3 regions of the Desulfosporomusa polytropa genome follow, and region 1 is predicted to be linked to each of the others. Evidence: riboswitches for the same ligand, from Rfam matches in the RefSeq annotation. Region 1 holds a riboswitch; each other region holds the start of a gene.
What was found. A riboswitch is a leader RNA that binds a small molecule or an ion and turns the genes downstream of it on or off. The one in region 1 is predicted to bind cobalamin.

Region 1 (7,382 bases):
ACTTTCCAATTCTTGCACCACTTCATTTAACGGACGATCAGTTACATTGGCTTGTACAATAACAGTGCGCTGCTTATTAATTCGGGTAACACCTGTAGGTCCAACGCTTTCTTCAATATGGGCTATATCCCCCAAAAATACCGTTTTATTATCAGCCTTAACTGGAATGGTTATCAGGTCAGAGGGTCTAAAATTATCACTGCCCTTGAGCCGAACAACAATATCTGTATCCCGCCCGTTATTTTGGCTGTCATTTGGCAGTACGCCAGCCTTTTTCCCACTAATAGCGCCAGAAAATGCTTCCTTAACATCCTGCACCGAGGTATTGAAAAATTTCATCCGGTCTCTGTCCACTGTTAGTTTGAATTCAGGAACCCCTACCCGGTAGTTACTCCGGATATCTTTAGTGCCTGTAACCTTAGTCAGTATTTTTTGCATTTTATAGGAATATTTAACCAAACTATCCATATCTGACCCCAGCAAATAAATCAATAGCGAGGAATGCTCTTCGCCGCCACCTGTCGAAATACCAGCCACCGATGACTTTGCTTCAGAAATTCGTACCGCTGCTTGAGGAAGATTATTTTTGGCAAAACTTCGGGTTGCATCAGTAATTTGCCAAACGCTGCGACTGCGTTCTCTTTTACCAACAAGCTGCACAGTCAGCTTGGCTTTGTTGCTGCTGACCAAACCTATATCACTTAAACAATAAGTCACTTCCGGGATTGTCAGTATATACTGTTCCAACTCATTCACTACCGCATCTGTCATCTCTAGATTTTGACCTATTGGTAATTCAACAGAGATCTGGAAGCTGCTTTCATCTGTCAGTGGCATATACTCGGCGCCAATAATCCCTGTTGGCAGCAACAAAATAGTAGCAATAAACAAAACAAGGACAGCAGCAACTACCCGCTTACCATGATCTAGGCTCCAACACAACAGCTTCTCGTAGTTTTTAACTGCTGCTGTTTCTAGCCTGTCCATAAACGCCCATATTTTTCCTGAAGTCAGCGCAGGCGCAGCCCCGGCGACAAATAAACGTGAGGCCAGCATAGGCGTCAGCGTAAATGATATGAACAACGAAAACAACGTGGCAAATACAATCGTTAAACCAAATTGGCGAAAATACTGACCAGTCATATCGGTCATAAAGGCAATCGGCAAAAATACGACCACATCGCACAAGGTCATCGCAATCGCGGCCATACCAATTTCATTGCGTCCTTCTTCAGCAGCTACTGCCGGCATTTTTCCCATCTGCCGATGCCGGTGAATATTTTCCAGCACAACAATCGCATCATCAACTAATATCCCAATACATAACGCCATACCCATTAAAGACATCATATTAAAGGTAAATCCTACCGCATACATAACCAAAAAAGTTGAGATTAACGAAGTAGGTATCGCAATCATGACCGCAACTGTTGAACGCCAGCCGCGCAGGAACAAAAACAGTACTAAACCAGTAGTAATTATGCCCTCGACCAACGCAGTCAGTGTATTTTTCAAGGATTTATCAATATAAGTAGCGTCATTAGCCACCACTATAAACTGATATTCTGGATATTCGCTGCGCAGCGCTGCCAGTTGCACTTGTACAGCCTTCACAGTATTGACAATATTGGCCTCACTGTTTTTATACACCTTCAAAGAAACCGTATCATCCCCGTTTACCCTGGCATAACGGCTTACACGACTGTCTTGCTCAATTACCTCCGCGATCTCAGTTAACGGCACAGCTGCACCGTTCGCATTAGGAAGATATACTCGCTTAATTTCATCTGGTGAATTGTAACGGGCGACCAAACGCACATCACTTTCCATCATATCTGTGTGTACCGAACCAGCAGGCAGCAACAGATTATTTTCTTCAATGCGGTTTGCAATCTGATCTAGCGACAAATTGTACAATGCTAATTTATCGCGGTCAACTAAAACGGCCACTTCCCGGTCACGGCCGCCGCCAACTGTAATATCAGAAACACCATCAGCCCGCTGCAACCGTTCTTTAAAAATCTGATCAGCCTTGCCATAGATATCAGACAACGTATATTTGGCTTTTACCGCAATTTCCATAATTGGCTCAGCGTTGGCGTCCCGCCTGATTATCACAGGCTCATCGACCTCATCTGGCAGATTTTTGCGTACCCGGTTGATCGCCTTAGACGCATCAATGGACGCAATATCGGCATTGGCCGTATAGTCAAATTCTAATACAATCGTAGCTTTTTCCGGCTTAGCTATTGCAAGAATTTTCTGTAGATGAGTCAGTGAAGCCAGTTCCTTCTCCAAAGGTTTAATAACACTTTCTTCAACTTCCTCCACACTGGCGCCGGGATATTCAACTGATATGGAGAAATAGGGATTATTTAGTGCCGGCAATAACTCAACCCCGATGTGAAAGAAGCTATATAAACCAAGCACCACAAATAACATAACAATCATTGTTATGCCCACAGGACGTTGAATGGAAAAGCGAGTAATATTCATAAGGATTTTCCTCGTTCTTCCGTTTCAACCACCGTATCCTGTTTAAGGCGGGCTATATTACTGACCGCCACGCGCTCCCCATCGTTAATGCCTGTAAGAATCTCCACAGAATCATCATTGCGTTGTCCGGTTGTCACCAGGCGTTGTTCAGCTTGATTATTATCATTAATTACAAACACATATTTCTTGCCGTTTTTTTCTAAAATAGCCGTTTTGGCAACAAATAAAGTCTGCGGTCTAAGTAATCCTGTAATATCAGCATGAGCAAACATACCGCTTCTAATCGCCGATTCTCCCTGCGTAAGCGCCAGCCTGACAGTAAAAGCCTGCGTCTTGGCATCACTTGCCGGACTCACATAAATAATCGTGCCAGGATAGTCCTGCCCCAACGAATCAATAGTCACCTTCACCTGCATACCTGTACGGATTTGGGCGGCATTCTGTTCAGAGACCTGACATTCAATGTAGTTACTGCCATTATCGACAACAGTCAGTAGTTTTTGACCTGCCTTGACAAAGGCCCCCGCTTCTGCCTGCCGGTAACCGATAATACCGTCCCGTGGTGCGCGCAATATCCGATCTTCATACTGTTTTTCTAAAGCTTCCAGATTGTATCTGACCTTAGCCAGTGCAGCCTGCTTACTTGCCAATACGGCGGGAATCCCGCTGTCCATCGCCTGTTCCTGCAAAGCCGCCAAAACAGCCTTGGTATTAATCATTTGTTGTTTCGCGATATCAAGTGCCTCACGGGAAACAGCGCCACTATTATGTAAGGATTCATAACGCTGATAATTAGCAAAATTTCGCTCATAATTAGCCTCAGCTTTTTGATAGTCAGCTTCATAAGCGGCTTTTGTTTCAATGGTTTCGGCACTAGCCTGCTGGATAGCTGCTGTTGTCTGCGCAATAGATAGTTCGATATCCAGAGTATCCTGCACAACCAGCACTTGCCCGGCAGTTACTAACTGCCCCAACTCAACGGCAACCTTTGTAATATATCCCTTATACTTGGGCGCAATATCGATCTGTGCTGCCGCTACTGTCTGGCCGCTTAATACAATCCTTGACAACATATCCTGCCGCAAAACAGTCTCTACTGTAACCAATGGTTTTACTGCACTAGTCTTAGCCATATTCCCTGCACCAGTATTATGGGTTTTCCAAAACAGCATAGCTCCGAAACAAACTACAGCAACCACCACAACTCCGAACATCAGCCAGCGTTTTCTGCTGTTAAGAATTTTTCTCATTTTCAAAGTTGTTCACTCCATTCATTCAAACTGCCAGCTATGACGGTAGTCAGCTTGGAAAACTGTTAAATCCGGCTCAGAGAAGATAATGGACAAAATGCTCAAAGTCTGCTCTTTTAGGAAAAGAAATTGCCTGCTGCGGACATTTTGGCAGACAACCGCTGCATAATACAACACACTCGTAAGGATTGACAACCACTGCCTTTTGCTTTGCTTCGTCAAATTCGTATACCTTTTTAGGACAAAAATCAAAACAAATTTTGCATCCCTGGCAGCGTGACTCGTCAACCGTCGGATACCAGTCAATCAGTTCCCTGGCAGTTGTAAGCTCCCGCTTTTTGTGGAGTTTTATTTCCTTGTTATTCATACATATATCCCTTTCATCGCAAATTACCAATAACCGCCAACTAATATGCCTAATTAACGATTTTGGCAAAGTTTGTCCATTAAAATACAGCTTTTACCCCTAGTACATAATTACGCCCACCACGCGGATAACTGGCATAACCGTCATAATACTTATCAAAAATATTATTAATAGTAAGAAAGGTCGTATATTCCTTACTTAATTTCCAATTGACATCAGCATCCCATACCCAATAACTTTTCTCGATATAATTGTAGTATTTAGGGTCTGTTCTATCAAATGCCGCTGTGCCTTTAACATCAACACTTACTTTTTCATCCGCGTAGGATACACCAATATTCCAGGTCTTTTTAGGAATATTGGTGTCTTGAGTATAGGCCGCGCTGCCGCTTTTATTTTGGGCATCCACATAGTTAAATCCGATAAATCCTTTTAGTACAGGAGTCAACTGTTTACTTACCTGAAGTTCAATGCCATCGGCTTTTTGTTTATCGACATTTGACGGTATCCAATGTTGGTTGTTTACATTTGTGCCAATATCCTTCCAGGTAATGGCATCTGACAATTTACGTTTAAAATATGCGATCTTCCCTTCGGTAGTATCATCAAATTTGTGGTTCATACCTACTTCCATACTCCAGCCGGTTTCCGGCTTTAAATCAGGATTGCCATCATAGGTATAGGTCTTCGAACCATAGGTGCTTACCTGATGCGGCCAGTACAAATCATCAAACCGCGGAGCGTGAAATACCTCTCCCCATGATGCGTAATAAGTAGTTCTCTCACTGGCTTTATAATTTGCCGCAACATGTGGAGTCGAACTCTTGCCATATACACCATTATCATCGTAACGAAAGCCCGGAGTTACACTAAATTTTTCAGCTATATCCCATCTATCTTGAAGGTAAAGCCCCTTTACGGTATTATCCTTATTGCCATAAGATGAACTTTGGATTTCATCCTTACGCCAGTCAATTCCTGAGGACAACGTATGCTTATCACCAAGTTTTGAATTAATTTGGTAATTAAATCCTTTAATTCTTACATCATTATCAGAGCTTTCACTAAACCGGTGAGAAGCATTCTGGTAGACCTTTACTTGGTAATCGGTAGTGGCTGAGGTGCTTTCTCTGTAAGTAATATCCCAATTGTGCTGCCTGATCTTGTCATACTCATCCGCAGCTTCACTTTCATTTTCGTCATTAAAATATTCATAGGATACTGTCAAATCACCGTTGCCCACCTTGTTATCCAGCCTCAGGGTATACGCATTTTGATCAACACCTGTATAATCGACAGTCTTACCACTGCCATCGGTATAATTGCCTAAATGTTTTTTATCAGCACTAAAATACCAACTAAAGTCACCATCTTTTCCCTGATTTGTCATTGAAAAATTGCGACTATCCCAATTACCGCCAGAAACCTTGACAGTGGTCTGGTTTTTTTCACCCTTTTTGGTAATGATATTAATTACGCCGCCAACAGCATCCGCACCATATAAGGCTGATCTCCCACCTTTTACAATTTCAATACGTTCAATATTTTCAGTACCTACAAGACCTGTCAAGTTAGTAGTTGCCGAGCCAAAGCCGCCAATGCCATTCGGCATGTTCATTCGCCGGCCATCAATCAAAACAATAACCTGTTCACTGCCATTGATAAAAGGAGCGCTAATACTGCCTGGATTACCATATGACCCGATATTCACCCCGGGAGTATGCTTTAATATATCTCCTAAATTGTGATAATTTCCTTTCTCAATTTCTTCACTGGTGATTACTGTCACATTCGCTGCCGTTTCCGATATTTTTGTTGGCACGCGATTAGCCGTAATCACCACCTGATCAAAAGAAAACTGGTCTTGCTCCTCAGCCTGAGCACCCCCCGGAAGCTGGCATAACAACGCGCTTGTCACCATAGCATACAGCAAAGCATTGCTTTTTTTAGTCGTTTTCATTTTTTTCATCAATTCTTTCTCTCCTTAATATAATTATCCTTAGATAGCTGTCAAACATAAAAAAATACACTTCCAGGACTGACCCAGAAATGTATCGGCGGTACTTTTGATAGCTTGTTAATAGAATAACAAACTATCGCTAAAAATCCCCTTCCCATCACTCGCGGGTTAATCGGTGATTGTCAGACAGGCAGTTCTCCTGGCTCTGGATCGTAGTTCACCCAAACCTTCCCAAGACTATCATCTCAGTGGCATACCTTGGGTTTGCTCCCCATTACAGTGGCGGGACCGCGCCGGTTTTTCACCGATCTTCCCTATTAAGCCTTTTCAGGCACCTGTCTCATCAGTATTCAATTTTTCGATTCAACTAACTATTAGTAGCTATGTCCATGATCCTTGCTATGACCAGCATTGCCATGACTATGGCAATGTCCCTTGCCGCATCTATGAGCATGTCCGTGCGGTTGGTGGACAATAGCTGACCGGAGATGGGATATATAGATATCTTGAATGTCGACATTTCCACCCAACCCGTGGAAATATATATCCACTTCAAAACCGGCTGCTGCTAACTGTGACTTAGCAGAGTCCTCTTCATCACCAGCCATGTCATTAGTGGCATGATCACCAGTTACCAACATAAACGGCATCAGCGTAACTTTTTTCACCTGGTTCTGTTTTAGTTTGTCGATAATCCGGCTCAACGAAGGGAAGCCATCTACTGTATAGACAAAGACATTAGTAAGGCCAGCATCTTCGAGCTTTAACTGTAGAGCTGCATAAGCCGCATTAGCCGGGTGCATTCCACCATGGCCCATAAGCACAACGGCTCTGTCTGGCTCAGAGTTAGGCAGTTGAGTCGCCAGGGCTTTAATGGCAATTGCATAGTCATCTGGATGATTGTCCTGTCCCATATAATAAAGGAGCGGACGACCTAATCGGATTTTTTCAAAAGCCTTTTCCTTGGCATGAGCGTAATGGCTAACAAGTCCCTTTACTTTGTCATATTCAGCACCAGGCACAATATGCAGCGGTTGAATATATACTTCCTGAAACCCTTCGGCCTGAAGACGTTCTAAGGCTTGTCGCTCATTATCAATCTGAACTCCGTCCCGCTCGGCTATCCGTTTAATGACAGTACGAGAAGTAAATGCCCGACGCACCTCATAGTCAGGAAAAGTTTTACTGAATAGATTCTCAATGCATTCAATATTCAGCTTTAAGGTTTCCGGATAGGAAGTGCCAAAACTAACAACCACGATGGCCTTGTTTTTTGCAGTTTGTTCTTGATTCATAGGTTATTTCCCCC
Region 2 (7,382 bases), 1.8 Mb from region 1:
CTGTTGAATGACCTCATACTCTAATGTTTTCCTGACAAAGGTGGATTCCTCCACTTGATCTGTATCAATCAACGAAACATAGGTTCCTTTCTGGGGAATAATGTCCAGTAGGTTTTCCTGCGCTAACTTAATAAAAGCTTCTCTTACCGGCGTTCGGCTGACTTTCAACTGACTGGCTACCTCTTGTTCGGAAATATTTTGCCCTGGAGGAAGCTCCAAATTAATAATGTTACACTTTAGAAATCTATACACATACTCACGAATAGACTCTTGCGGGTTTTGCTCAATAATCACCAAATTTCTAATACTCCTTTTCCGGACTGGTACGACTACCACACTACCATACTAACATGTCTATTGAATTTTCGCAATAATAAATAATTACATATTCTTACTGTATGAGAAGCTCCGACTGCAAACGGTTGCTGCCGGAGCTTCTCATACAATGTGTTAAAGACTTTTCTATTTTACATATTTTTGCAAAGTAGCTCGTACCGCGCCTGGTCCGGCGATCATTTCAGTAAAATACGCCTCAATCTTTTCTCCCAAACCGACACTGTATAGATCAGAACCAAATATTTCTTTGCTAGACAAAATGGGTTGCAGGTGTCCTTGTAGCGATTTGCTGTCACCTACTTTTATGCCGGTAAGATGAGTGCTGAGCATCGACAATAAGGGATCTGAACTTAGGCTCATTTCCTGCCCTTGATCGTCCACACCTAACAGATAACGGCACCAGCCAGCGATAACAAGGGGAATAAAGGTTAGTTGTTTCACGTCAAGATCAGCCCGCTCTTTATAGGCCTTGATTGTCTCGCCAAAGCGTATACCCACTTTCTGTGAAGTATCTGTGGCAATTCGCTGCGGCGTATCCGGGATATTGGGATTGGGAAAACGAACCTCAATAACTTCTTTGATAAAAGCTTCCGGCTGAATAATCCCGGGATTGACAACCACTGGCATTCCTTCTTGATAGCCTACCTTTTCCACCAGTTTTTTCAATTCCGGATCTTTCATTTCATCGGCAATTAGTTGATAACCAAGTAAGCAGCCAAAGACAGCAAGTGATGTATGTAGCGGATTGAGACAAGTACATACCTTCATCTTTTCCACCCGATCTACAATCTCTTTATCGGTAAAGATTACACCCGCTTGTTCTAGTGGCATCCGGCCATTAGGGAATTTATCTTCGATAACCAGGTATTGAGATTTTTCTGCATTAACAAATGGAGCGATAAAGGTGTTCTTCGTGGTGCGTAAAATACCGGTACTGCCAAAGCCACTGGCTTCCAAGGCATTTTTAACACTTTCCGCAGGTCGGGGAGTAATTTTATCAATCATACTCCAAGGAAAAGATACTTTGCCAGGATTATTAATGTAGTCCACAAAAGCGGCTTCAACTAGGCCCTTTTCCTGCCAGGCTTTTACGATTGTTACCACTGAATTATAGAGTATATCCCCATTATGGGAGCAATTGTCCATACTGACAAAAGCAATGGGTAGTTCCCCATGCTGATAACGGGTGTACGCCAAAGCAGCCACTTTGCCCATAACACTTTTGGGCTGGTCTGGGCCGTTTGCCATATCCTGCTCTACCTCAGCAGAATAGTTGCCTGCCGCATTTTTCAGGCTATAGCCTTTTTCCGTTATGGTAAAACTAGCTAGCTTAAGCGAAGGGTTAGCAAAAATAGTCTTTAGACGCTGCCAATCCTTGTCCCTGGTTGGATCGCCAACAAGACTTTCACTGATGCTGCCAATAAGCTTCTTTTCCAGGCTGCCATCGGTATTCATTATAGCCAATAACCCTAAGTTATCATAAGGTGCATAAATTTTCTCTATAATTTCCTCATCATAGGTTTCCACAACAACAATTCCGCTGTCCACTATACCTGCGTTTAGCAAAGATTGCTGCAGCATGGCAATAAATCCGCGAAAAATGTTACCAGCGCCAAAATGCACCCATGTCGGATTCTCTGTTGTAACTGCTGCCATATGCTCATAATTAAACTTTACATTTTCGATACCTGCTTGTTCCCATAAAACAGTATTTTTTATACTGTCTTTATTCAACTGTAACATACAATCCCTTCTTCCTTCCATGATTTACACTCTGATTGTACTACCATACTAGTATGGTTAGCAATATTTTTTTTAATACTTGCCTATATTAACCCCTTCTTTTTCTAGTCAATACAGCTACCGTTTACCGAAATAGCTACTACAGATAATTTTATTGGCCAATTCCCAGCCTTTAGCAGCATGCACCTGTTCCCATTCGCTTGCAGCCGTTCCGACAAACTGTCCGTCAGCCAATACGGCAAAATCTTTGCCTGTATTCAGCAGGTTTCTCCCCATAGCTGTATTCACATATTCATCTTTCTCAATCCCCATCAGATAGGAGACAGTTGGCAATATATCAATATGGCCGCCACTTGTTTTAACTTCCTGACCTGTTAAGCCTTTCTGATAGATAATCAGTGGTACCTTATGCTGATTATCCAGATACCAAGCTTCAGCAGGTGTGATACTGTTTATTTCCGGGGAATAGAATTTGTGTACGCCGGTATGATCGCCGTAGATGACAACAACCGTGTTATCCAACAGCTTGTTATCCTCCAGCAAATTCAGAAATTGCCCTATTTGTTTATCAGTATAATGTACAGTATGAAAGCTCTTACCCAGCATGGTGCCGGCAAACTTTTCGTCAACCTCAAGTTCCTTATAGTTATCAGGTAGCTCATAGGTAGTGTGGTTTGTCAGAGTAATCATGAATGCTAAAAAAGGGTTGTTGCACTCTTGAAGGATAGGTGCCACTTGACGAAAAAAAGCACCATCACTTAAGCCTAAACCAATTTGTTCCTCCATAATAAAGTTTGAAGAATCCAAACATAGCTTGTACCCGATGGACTCCATGTTATACTGCCAATTCCAGTAGGATTTATTATCAGGGTGGATAGCTAGCGTTGTATAGCCCTGCTTAGCCAAAAGTTTGGGCAGCGAGTTATAGGTATTATTAGGATAGCGGAAATATTCGGTGCCCCGGCGCAGTGGATAGATAGACGTATTCGCCATGAACTCCGCATCAGCGGTAGTGCCATTGCTGACCTGCTCATAGAAATCGGAGAAATACAAACTGTTTTTTAGCAGTTTGTTCAGATTAGGCGTAATCTCCTGCCCGCCAACCGAATTTTCCAAGTAAAAGCTTTCTAAGGATTCTACTTGGATAAAAATAAGGTTTTTGCCGGTAAAAAGGCCTTTGTAGGCATTATCAGACCGGACTTCCTGGTTATCGTTGTACCAAGCTGCTATTTCCGCTTTTTCAGACTCACTGAGTACCAGGGGACGCGAATCGGCAATATAGCTATACGCATCAAAAAGGTGATACCCTACCGGTGATAAACCAGTCACCGTCTGACTGGGAGCCCAGCACATAGCAAAAAGAAACTGTTTTTGACCGCGTTCTGGCGATACATCAAACACATAATGCGCATATAGCAAATAGCCGACGGCAAGACTGAGCAGCAGCCCAGCCAGCCGTTTGTTGCCTACAGGCGCCTTACGGCGCTTGTAGGTTAACCCAGTCAGAACCAGCAATACGGGGATATCCAAAAATAACAGGATATCTTCGGCCTGACTCATAGACCAAATACTGCTGCCAAGATTAGTTAGGTTGGCAGCCTGACTTACCACATGCACCGAGAGAAAGGTGCCAAAGGCCCTAAAATGCCAGAGATCAAAGAGAAAGAGCAATGAAAGCAGGCTATTGCCTAATAGCAATAGCCAAAAATGATGCTGACCTTTCAGCAAACAAACCAAAGATAGCGGTATTACAATAAAGGCCAGATAGACATTATAGGTAGGTACAATCGACCAGACATCCCCGAAAGCGGCCTTGAAAAATTCTGTGCAATTTACCACACCAATTAAGAAAACTGATTTAAACAATAAAGCACACAGGGTACTGAGCCATAACAGCCAAAACTCATATGCATTTGTCATAGCTGCTTAATCTCTAACATCCTTGCTTTGCCTTAGCGCACCCGGTCCGTCCTGCGCCACAGCAACTTCGGCCTCGCCGAAGGTTTTCATATCATTTAGCATATGTAACGTGGCGTTAATTACTGACATCCCGAGGGCCGCCCCGGTTCCCTCTCCCAGATTCATTTTTAGCTGAATATAGGCCGATACGTCAAGCAACGCTAATGCCTTCTCATGGGCTGGCTCGGCAGCAAAGTGCGAGCCTAGCAAATAGGGCTTGACACCTGGCGCCAGGTTTACAGCAAGCAATGCGGCAGCACTGGTGGCCAAGCCATCCAGCACTACTGCCGCTCGCCCGGCAGCAGCCCCCAGAATAATGCCAACTAAACCCGCTATAGCTAAACCACCCACTTTAGTCAGAATATCCAGCGCATCAGTAGCATTTGGCCGGTTGACTGCTACGGCTGTATTGACAAGTTCTGACTCCTGCCCGGTCAAGCCCGGCAGTGGCCCATCATGGTAGCAAGCGACAACCGCCATACCCGCAACCAGGCCAGCCTGCCCCATTTCACCCAAGCCGATCACCTGGCAGCCGCGCGCAATCTCTGTGCGGGCCATTCTTATCCCTACTTCAATCGCTTGCAGCGCTTGTTCACGGGTCATAGCCGGGCCCTCCATACTATTTTGACTGCCATACGTGATCTTTTCCTGACATACTACCGGAGATAACGGCAACTCGGCAGCAACGCCAATATCCACCACAATTAGCTTGGCCTGAACATGGGCAGCAAACACCTGGATCGGTGCCTTTCCCTGGCCGAAAACTTGCAGTCGTGCAGCTGTTGGCAGCAGTTGCTGCTCAATTGCGTCTGCTATACCATTATCAGCGGCCATAATAATGATACTTTTTTCCAGTGAGCGCGGTCGGCTATTCCCGGTAATGCCTGCAAGCTTACAGGCGATATGTTCGAACGAGTACAAACTATGTAACGGCTTAGTTAGATTATCGACTCTTAGTTGACACCGCTCCATTGCTACCTTATCCAGTGGTTTTATGGCTGCAATTAGTTCTTCAAGCATTAGTTTTACCTCCCAGATTATTGAGCATTTTAATAGCTATATAGAGCATATCAACAACCATGGAAGCACCAATTCCCTCCCCTAGCCTGACCCCCAATTCCAAACAAGCTTCTAGCTGCAGATGACGTAATGCAATAATATGAGCCGGTTCGCCAGAAAGGTGCGATGCAAACATATACTCTTTACTCAGGGGCTCAATGGCATTAGCGATTAAAGCCGCAGCAGTAGTGTTAAGTCCGTCGATGACAACAGCGCAGCGATTGGCAGCTGATCCGAGGATTACGCCAGCTAGTGCACCTAATTCAAAACCGCCCACTTTGGCTAAAACATCCAAGCCATCCTGTGGATTGGGCTTATTAACAGCTAAGGCTTGACCAACAATCTCCATCTTGGTCTTAAGCCGGCTGTCTGATATCCCGGTTCCCCGCCCAGTTACTTTTTCCGGAGTTAGACCGGTAAACGCTCCGACAATAGCGGCACTGGATGTTGTATTACCAATACCCATCTCCCCCAAACTAAAGCAGCGAAAACCGTGCCTCACTCGGTCATTAACAATTTCGATACCTGTTTCCACCGCCTGTATGGCCTGCTCACGCGTCATTGCCGGGCCTTGGGTGAAGTCCTGCGTGCCATAGGCAATCTTTCGATGCCACAGTCCGGGAACATACGACATGTCCCCAGCCACGCCCATATCAACCACAACCATATCCGCCCCGCAGAAGTTGGCAAAAGCATTGGCACTCGCGCCTTTGGAGATAAGATAATTGGCTGTCATATGAATCGTTGTTTCGATTGGATAAGCACTCACCACACGTCTAGCCACTCCATGGTCAGCTGAAGCTACCACCATACAAGCCTTTGGCAGTGTAGGCCTTAGTTCACCTGTTATTCCGGCATACTTTTGTACCATCTCTTCCAATCGGCCCAGACTGCCTGCTGACTGTAATAAGCCAGCCAAGCTAGCCTGTACCTGTTCTTTGATTGCTGTATCTGGAGCCATAATCTTCACTAACGTTTCTTGCAGTACGCTCATAATACCTCCTGTTGTTAGATAATAAAAGTAAAAGGCTTTTTTGGTTAAGCCCAAAAAAGCCTTCTTGTCCATGAAGGATGGTTCTGCGATTAAGGCAGGTCTCCTGGCTCCCGGTTCATCAGCTCTTACGCCTTCCCCTTGACGAGTGGCCATGTAAGATCTCCCCGGTACAGTGGTGGGCCCGCGCCTATGTATAGTCTATAGTCTCCCTATACTCAGACTTCCCTATTCTCCCCCTAGAGGGCACCTTATCCGTAAAATATGTATAATTTTATGGTCATTATAACAGACGGCCTTACTACCGTCAATGGTGAAATCCAGTTTTACTGCTTTACTCAATAAAATAAGCTTTTGAGTACTTGTGAACCTTTGCGTACTTTGCGGTAACCACCTTAAGATAGGCTTGATTGAGGTTGTATCGGTTTGTAAAACAACAAAGGACACAAAGAGTTATGGTGAGGGGGTTTTACTTTTGTCATTGCCACAAAAGTAACAAAAAGTCTAGGACCAAAGCCTCCAAAAGCTGAAAAGCCAGGCGGTATTCCTAAAATCCGTAAACTACGCTCAAACAGTACGGATTTTCTTACGGAATACCACCCGGCTTTTCTCCTGCGGAACACTTTTTCCGGCAAAGGCCGGGGAGGCACGGGGGTTACGGGGATACCACTTTGGTAATTAAGATACTGTTAACCCTTTGCGTACTTTGAATACTTTGTGTGCTTTGCGGTAACAATCCTTAAACTGAGCTTGGTTATGGGCTATGGGGTTAGGGTTGTTAACCACTAAGGACACAAAGAGCGCAAAGGGGTACGAAAGTGGAAGTCAGGAAGCAACGAGACGTTCTTTTTGCTTCCATTTGCCTAAGCGGAAGTTTACCGCCAGCAACGATGGATTATCTGGAATACAAGAAAAGGGGGTTTACTTTTGTCATTGCCACAAAAGTAACAAAAAGTCTAGGCCTAAAGCCTCCAAAAGCTGAAAAGCCAGGCGATATTCCTAAAATCCGTAAACTCGCTACGCTCAAACAGTACGGATTTTCTTACGGAATACCGCCCGGCTTTTCTCCTGCGGAGCGCTTTTTCCGGCAAAGGCCGGGGAGGCACGGGGGTTACGGGGATACCACTTTGGCAATTAGGACACCGCTAACCCTTTGCGTACTTTGCGGTAACACTCCTTAAACTGAGCTTGGTTTTGGGCTATGGGGTTAGGGTTGTTAACCACAAAGGACACAAAGAGCGCAAAGGGGTACGAAAGTGGAAGTCAGGAAGCAACGAGACGTTCTTTTTGCTTC
Region 3 (7,382 bases), 660 kb from region 1:
TTGTTAGCATCCATTTTGGCAGTCAAGGTACCATATTCACTTTTACTTGCTGCTTGTTTGCTTTGTTTGGATTGTTCCATAATGTGATTACCTCCCTAAATTTTTATTTGGTCATGTGACCAATATTAGTATCAGAAAACACATATCAAGTCATACCAGGGATTTTTTGCCCTAGCAGAAATATGCGGCTGAAGTCCTTTTCGAGGTTAAATATGAAACAGTTAATTGTAAATGCGGATGATTTTGGGTTGCATGAAAATATTAATCTTGGTATTATTGAAGGCCATATTAAGGGCTGTATAACAAGTACTTCGATTATGGCCGGTGCTCCAGCTTTTGAACATGCGGTAGCTGTAGCTGCTGACCATCCACAGCTCGGAATTGGTGTTCATCTTACCCTTGTAGGCGGATTGCCGATAGCTGAACCTAGTTCCATTCCTTCACTAGTTGATGGTGAGGGGATGTTATATACTAGTTATCCGGCATTTTTAAAAAAGTTTTGTTTGGGAGATATTCGCCTTGCTGATATGCACCGTGAGCTTACTGGACAGGTGAAAAAAATACTATCAACTGGACTTAAGATTACTCATCTTGACAGCCATCAGCATATGCATGTGGTGCCGGGGATTCTCGATATTGTGCTAAGTATTGCTAAAGAATTCAATATCCAGGCTATGCGGATACCGGCTGAATCGCTGGTGTTCTTAGGTGGTTTTAAACCAGGCGCCGGCAGGGTGATTGGCCGCTTTGGTCTTAGCACGCTGGCTGGCTTGGCTCGTTTTAAGGCCCGGCAGGCTGGTCTAGCTGCACCCGATTATTTCTATGGAATGTTAGCAGGCGGCAGTATGGAAGAAAGGCTTCTACTCAATATTATAAACAACTTATCTGCAGGTATAACAGAAGTTATGGTTCATCCTGGCATTGATGAGGCTGCACTCAACAGCATATTTAATTGGCAATACCATTGGCAGCAGGAACTGCAGGCAGTGACCAGCTGCCAGGTTGCTAGTCGTTTGCAACAAGAGAATATTGAACTCGTGTCATTTGCCAGGCTGAGTAACAGTAAAGGGTGATGAATTTGAAGGTAGTAGTAACTGGTGGCGCTGGTTTTATCGGTTCGCACACTGTGGATAAGATGATAGACAGAGGCTGGGAAGTTGTCATAATTGACAATTTGAGTACTGGATTACGAGCCAATGTTAATATTGGAGCCAGGCTTGTTCAAATGGATATATTGGATAATACATTGGTAGAGTTGTTTTCACGGGAAAAATTTGACTGTGTTTTGCATCTTGCTGCGCAGACGGCTGTGCCTTATTCGATTGAGCATCCTGATATTGATTGTCAGGTTAATTTACTCGGCTTGGTGAATGTAATGGAAGCCTGCCGTAAAACAGGCGTCAAACGCGTGGCCATTGCCTCCAGCGCCGCTGTATATGGCGATGCTGCCAGTCTGCCGATTACTGAAGATATGGAGCTTAAGCCAGGGTCCTTTTATGGTCTGACCAAGTGCACCAGTGAGAAGTATCTTGCGTTATACAGCCAGATATACCATATTGATTATGTTGCTCTCCGGTATGCCAATGTGTATGGAGAACGTCAGGGAGATGGCGGCGAAGGCGGGGTAGTGAGCATCTTTACCCGCAAAATAGCGGAAGAGCAGCCTATGTATGTCTTTGGTGATGGTGGTCAAACAAGGGACTTTATTTATGTCGGTGATGTGGCTGAGGCGAATTGCCAAGCGCTTACTGCGCCGTTGTCAGCGGTAAACCGGGTATATAATGTCAGTACGCAGACGCAGACTAGTGTCAATGACCTTGCCGCACTATTAAATAAAGCGGCTGCTAAATCAGCAAAACCGAATTACTTGCCAGCAAGAGACGGCGATATCTATCATTCTACGTTGTCTAACAAGGCGGCTGTTACTCTTCTTGGCTGGAAGCCGGCGATGCCGCTTGCTGATGGTTTGGGTCGGACTTACCATTCCATCAAGGAAAAACTATAAAAGATATGGAAGAAAATCACCCAAGATAAGCAGCGGGTGATTTTTTTGCAACTGTGTAATCTTTTGGCAGGAAAGGGCGTACTTAATTAATTTTGATAATAATTGTCTTGTTAGCAGGAAAATAGTCAAGTATATGGAATTATACCACTAACATAATTTGATAGTGTAAGGGAATGGGTGCTTTGTGCTTAATAGGGAAGTCTGGTGTAATACCGGCACGGTCCCGCCACTGTAATGGGGATGCCTCCTAAATTTGCCACTGGGAAACCGGGAAGGCTTAGGGCGGCGATGAACCAGAGTCAGGAGACCTGCCTGTTCTAACACACGCCGTTAGGACCTACGGAAGATAGGCAGGTGTGGGTACAATAATCAGGCAAAATTTATGTATTGTTTGGTATTATACCCCCTGCTAAGGGGGTTTTTCTATTGTCTGACAAGCAAATGCGCAAAGGAATAACTACAGGGACTTGTGCAGCCGCAGCGGCCAAGGCGGCAGTAATGGCTTGGCAAGGTCAGCAGGTTGCTGCAGTTGAGGTCATTTCGCCGCAAGGCATAATGCTGGTAGCACCAATAGCCGAAAGTCATGCGCTGACACATGGTGGTGTTGGCTGGGTAATTAAGGATGCTGGTGATGATCCGGATATTACGAATGGGGTTAAAATTGCAGCTGAAGTAATTATAACTGATCAACCAGGTATTATTATCAGGGCCGGTGAGGGCGTAGGGACGGTGACAAAGCCGGGTCTGGCTATGCCGGTAGGCGAACCGGCTGTAAACCCTGGACCGCGTACTATGATTACGCAAGCAGTTAATGATTGTTTGCCAGCAGGCAAAGGTGCTATTGTTACTATTTCGGTTCCCAACGGGGAGGCATTAGCTGCTAGAACGCTCAATCCCATATTAGGAATTGTCGGCGGTTTATCCATTATTGGTACTACCGGGATTGTTGAACCCATGTCTGAAGAAGCTTTTAAGAATTCGCTAGTTCCTCAGATCAGTGTGGTGCAGGCGCTGGGATATGACGAAATCGTTTTTGCGCCTGGGAAGATTGGACAGGATATTGCCATTAATCGGTATGGTTTGCCAGCAGAAACGGTTGTGCAAACTAGCAATTTTATGGGGCATATGTTGGAACATGCCGTGAAGTATGGAATGCGGCAGGTGCTTTTGTTTGGTCATCTAGGTAAAATTGTTAAGGTGTCAGCCGGAATATTTCACACTCATAATCGAATGGCTGATGCCCGGATGGAAACATTAGCTGCCTATTTGGCTGTCAGCGGGGCGCCACAGGCTGCCATTGAAGAGATATTGTCTTCGACTACAACAGAAGCAGCTATGCCAATTATTGCTCGCTATAATATGAATAAGGTATATAATTTATTAGCTGAAAGGGCTAGTGCCAGAGCGATGCGTTATGTGTTTGGTGATTTAACCGTGGGGACAGTCATCGTGACTTTGAAGGGAGAGATACTGGGCCTTGATCAGACGGCCCGGGAAATTGGAGGCCATTTAGGATGGAATGTACCTATCGAATAATTATTGTCGGTATTGGTCCCGGTTCGCCTGATTATATGTTGCCAATAGCCAGCCGGACAATTGCAGCGGCTACTATTTTGGTCGGTAGCCAACGGGCGCTGGATACGTTTGCGTCGATTAATCAGGTTACCAAGGTGATTGATAAAGATATTAGCGGTGTGCTTGATTTTATTGAGCAGCAGCTTGCCAGTCAGGATGTAGTTGTTATGGTATCAGGTGATCCCGGGTTTTACAGTATGTTGACTGCGCTGAGAAAGCGTTTTGTCGCAGAATGTCTTACTGTTATCCCAGGGATTAGTTCAGTGCAGCTTGCTTTTGCGCGAGTGGCTGAGGTTTGGCAAGACGCGGCTTTAATCAGTATGCATGGCCGTAAGGCGGCTGATGACGTACTATGCTATCATCCTGGATATAAGTTGGGGATATTAACAGATACGCAGCATAATCCTGCGAACATTGCTGGTATTTTGTTAGAACATGGTTGGCCTACGAATGCTTGTGTATGGTTATGTACCAACCTGTCCTATGATAATGAAGAAGTAGTTGCTACGACGTTGGCTGAGACAAAAACAATTGCTGGATTTGAACATAGTGTAATGGTGGTGAAATCATGACGCAGAGACTAGGGATTCCAGACAGCCAGTTTATTCGTGGCGATATTCCGATGACGAAGCAGGAAATTAGGATATTAACATTAGCAAAAGCCATTATTGCCACTAACGATACTGTCATTGACATTGGTGCAGGTACAGGCTCGCTGTCTGTAGAAGCTGCTTTATTAGCCGAACAGGGCAAAGTATTTGCGATTGAACGGGAAGCAGAAGGTATTGAATTAATTAAGGCTAATGCCGCTAAATTTAAAGCTAGTAATGTTGAGGCCATACTGGGAGCCGCCCCTGAGGCCCTAAATGGATTGCCAGCTGCTGATGTTATTTTAATTGGTGGTAGCGGTGGGCTTTTGCCAGATATACTAGCATGTGCTGATAAGTTGCTTAAACCGGGTGGCCGGCTGGTGATAACAGCCGTCACGGTGGAAACGCTGTCAACTGCGCTCCATATTATGAGAGCTAAAAAGGAATACAGCGTGGATGCCTGCGCTGTCCAGGTAACCCGAATTCAACCAGTAGGTACCAGTAATATGTTCAAGGCACTTAATCCGATATACATAATCGCTTGTAGTAAATAGGTCCAGGCTGGGTTATAACAGCCTAAGAAGAAGGGAGATATACTAATGAACGTTTTTTTTGTTGGAGCCGGTCCGGGCGACCCGGAACTAATTACTGTCAAAGGCCAACGGCTTTTGGGACAGGCCGATATCATTATTTATGCTGGCTCATTGGTCAATCCGGCACTGCTTTCACTGGCTAAAAATGGTGCCGCCATCTATAACAGCGCATCAATGACGCTGGATGAGGTTATTGCTGTTATGGAACAAGGGGTAAAAGAAAACAAACTGGTAGTTAGACTCCACACAGGGGATCCCAGCATTTATGGTGCCATCCAGGAACAAATGGATAAATTGGCAGTTAGCAATATTTCCTTTGAGGTTATCCCCGGAGTTAGTTCTTTCCTGGCTACTGCAGCTGCCTTAAAACAGGAATATACCTTGCCGGATGTATCTCAGACGGTGATTATTACCCGGTTAGAAGGCCGTACTCCTGTACCTGAAAAAGAAAAGCTAGTTAAGTTGGCCAGTCATGAAGCAACCATGTGCATCTTTTTGAGTGTGCATATGCTGGACAATGTTGTAAAAGAGCTAATAGATGGTGGTTATACCAAAGAAACGCCGGTAGCTATTGTGCAAAAGGCCTCCTGGCCGGATCAGAAAATCTACCGTAGTACCTTGGCTGACATTGCCCAGCTTGCGCGGGAAAATAATATTGACCGCACGGCCATGATTGTTGTTGGCAAGGTTTTAAGCACAGATTACGCTTTATCCAGGCTCTATGCTCCTGAATTTGGACATATGTTCAGGGAGGCCAAGTAGGCTGTGAAAATAGCAGTCATTTCAGTAACTAATAAAGGCGCTGAATTAGCCGGCAGGATAGCGCCCCTTATCGGAACTGAAGTTGATATTTATGCCAAGATTGGGCGCAACCCGCGCAATGAACCTCATACCTACTGTCGTTTAAGTGATTTGGTAGGCGAACTGTTTTCAAACTATAATGGTTTGCTTTTTATTATGGCAACAGGTATTGTTGTGAGGGTAATTGCGCCCTATGTCAAGGATAAACGATTTGACCCGGCGGTAGTGGTTATGGATGATGGCGGTAATTTTGCGATTAGCCTGTTGTCAGGTCATATTGGCGGTGCCAATGAGCTGGCTCAGTTGGTGGGGGAGGCTGCCGGAGCCGCGCCGGTTATTACGACAGCTACGGATGTCGCAAAATTACCAGCAGCCGATGTGCTTGCCGTCAAACTTAACTTAGTGATAGAACCGTTTAATTCCCTAAAAATAATCAATTCGGCCATTGTTAATGGCGACAAAGTGACGTTTTTCCTGGATAGCGAATTGGCCGAACAAGAGAAATATACTTGTTTAGCAGCGAAACAAGGGGTTGTATTAGCTGATAGCAGTGAATTGGCTCTTATTGAGGAATATGATGCAGCCATAGTAATTACCGACAGGATACTCAGTATTTCCAAACCACATCTGTATTTGCGTCCAGGCAGCTTAGCCATTGGTATTGGTTGCCGTCGTGGTACGACCAGCACTGAAATTTTGTCGGCTATCAATCAGGCCTGTCAGGCTGCTAAATGCAGTGTTAAGAGTGTGGCAATAATTGGGAGTACAGTAGTCAAAGCAGACGAAATTGGTCTATTGGCAGCTGCGCAGCAATTGGCGGTTCCTATTAAATTTTTTGCCAATGAGCAGTTGCAAGAATGTATTGAACAACATGCCTTGTCGTTATCAAATTTTGTTAAAGAAAAGATAGGAGTGGGAAATGTATGCGAACCAGCAGCAATTCTAGCGGGGAAAACCAGCAATCTGATTTTGCCGAAAACCAAGTATCCCAAAGTGACTGTGGCTATCACGCCGGTAAGCTCTCGGTGGTGGGAATAGGGCCTGGCAGTTTTATTGACATGACACCGCGCGCCCGGCAAGCTATTGAATGTGCGGAGGTTATTGTCGGGTATGATACCTATTTGGACTTGGTGAAAGATTTGTTGCCAGGGAAAACAATTATTGGCACAGGCATGATGCAGGAAATTGATCGCTGCCAGGCGGCAGTAGAGCAAGCGATGGAAGGCAAACAGGTTGCCGTTATCTCTAGCGGTGATCCAGGCATATACGGTATGGCTGGTCTTGTTCTTGAACTTGTTGCCAAATATCCGGCAACTATTCAGCCTGAAGTTAGTGTTGTTCCTGGTATTAGTGCTGTTGGAGCAGCAGCTTCCATTTTGGGTGCACCATTAATGCACGATTTTGCTGTTATCAGTTTGAGCGACCTGTTGACTCCCTGGGAGGTTATTCAAAAGCGAGTCGAGATGGCAGCGGCTGGAGATTTTGTTATTGCTATCTATAATCCAAAAAGTATCCGGCGGACAAGTCAAATTGAAACAGTGCGCGAAATTGCATTGAAACACCGGGGGCCTGACACTCCTGTCGGTATTGTTCATCATGCCAGCCGAACCAAAGAGAACATGAAAATCTCGACCTTGGAACATTTCACGAATGAACATATTGACATGTTTTCGCTGGTCATCATTGGCAATAGCCAGACGTATGTAGTTGATGGGAAAATGGTGACGCCGCGAGGCTATCACCTATGATTTTAGTGCTGGCTGGAACGCTTGATGGCCGGGAATTGGCTGTGCGTTTAGCAAAAGCCAGCCATCAGGT

Region 2: it holds a riboswitch for cobalamin, as region 1 does, so the genes downstream of both, cobT (nicotinate-nucleotide--dimethylbenzimidazole phosphoribosyltransferase) here and ACZ449_RS08360 (TonB-dependent receptor plug domain-containing protein) in region 1, are expected to answer to the same signal.
Region 3: it holds a riboswitch for cobalamin, as region 1 does, so the genes downstream of both, cbiD (cobalt-precorrin-5B (C(1))-methyltransferase CbiD) here and ACZ449_RS08360 (TonB-dependent receptor plug domain-containing protein) in region 1, are expected to answer to the same signal.

Annotation. Positions count from the first base shown of each region.
Region 1 is NZ_AP042400.1:1,380,362-1,387,743, reverse strand. It holds gene ACZ449_RS08375 (efflux RND transporter permease subunit) at 1-2,496, opposite strand, end outside; gene ACZ449_RS08370 (efflux RND transporter periplasmic adaptor subunit) at 2,493-3,746, opposite strand; gene ACZ449_RS08365 (4Fe-4S dicluster domain-containing protein) at 3,823-4,113, opposite strand; gene ACZ449_RS08360 (TonB-dependent receptor plug domain-containing protein) at 4,193-6,082, opposite strand; cobalamin riboswitch at 6,246-6,427, opposite strand; gene ACZ449_RS08355 (sirohydrochlorin cobaltochelatase) at 6,448-7,368, opposite strand.
Region 2 is NZ_AP042400.1:3,213,371-3,220,752, forward strand. It holds gene ACZ449_RS16885 (GntR family transcriptional regulator) at 1-294, opposite strand, end outside; gene ACZ449_RS16890 (mannitol dehydrogenase family protein) at 463-2,079, opposite strand; gene ACZ449_RS16895 (LTA synthase family protein) at 2,197-3,999, opposite strand; gene ACZ449_RS16900 (nicotinate-nucleotide--dimethylbenzimidazole phosphoribosyltransferase) at 4,006-5,058, opposite strand; gene cobT (nicotinate-nucleotide--dimethylbenzimidazole phosphoribosyltransferase) at 5,051-6,091, opposite strand; cobalamin riboswitch at 6,168-6,357, opposite strand; gene ACZ449_RS16910 (hypothetical protein) at 7,345-7,382, shown strand, end outside.
Region 3 is NZ_AP042400.1:723,594-730,975, forward strand. It holds gene ACZ449_RS05100 (hypothetical protein) at 1-80, opposite strand, end outside; gene ACZ449_RS05105 (ChbG/HpnK family deacetylase) at 213-1,073, shown strand; gene ACZ449_RS05110 (NAD-dependent epimerase/dehydratase family protein) at 1,079-2,005, shown strand; cobalamin riboswitch at 2,164-2,335, shown strand; gene cbiD (cobalt-precorrin-5B (C(1))-methyltransferase CbiD) at 2,447-3,541, shown strand; gene cbiE (precorrin-6y C5,15-methyltransferase (decarboxylating) subunit CbiE) at 3,520-4,152, shown strand; gene cbiT (precorrin-6Y C5,15-methyltransferase (decarboxylating) subunit CbiT) at 4,149-4,724, shown strand; gene cobM (precorrin-4 C(11)-methyltransferase) at 4,770-5,525, shown strand; gene ACZ449_RS05135 (cobalt-precorrin 5A hydrolase) at 5,529-6,602, shown strand; gene cobJ (precorrin-3B C(17)-methyltransferase) at 6,623-7,312, shown strand; gene cobK (precorrin-6A reductase) at 7,309-7,382, shown strand, end outside.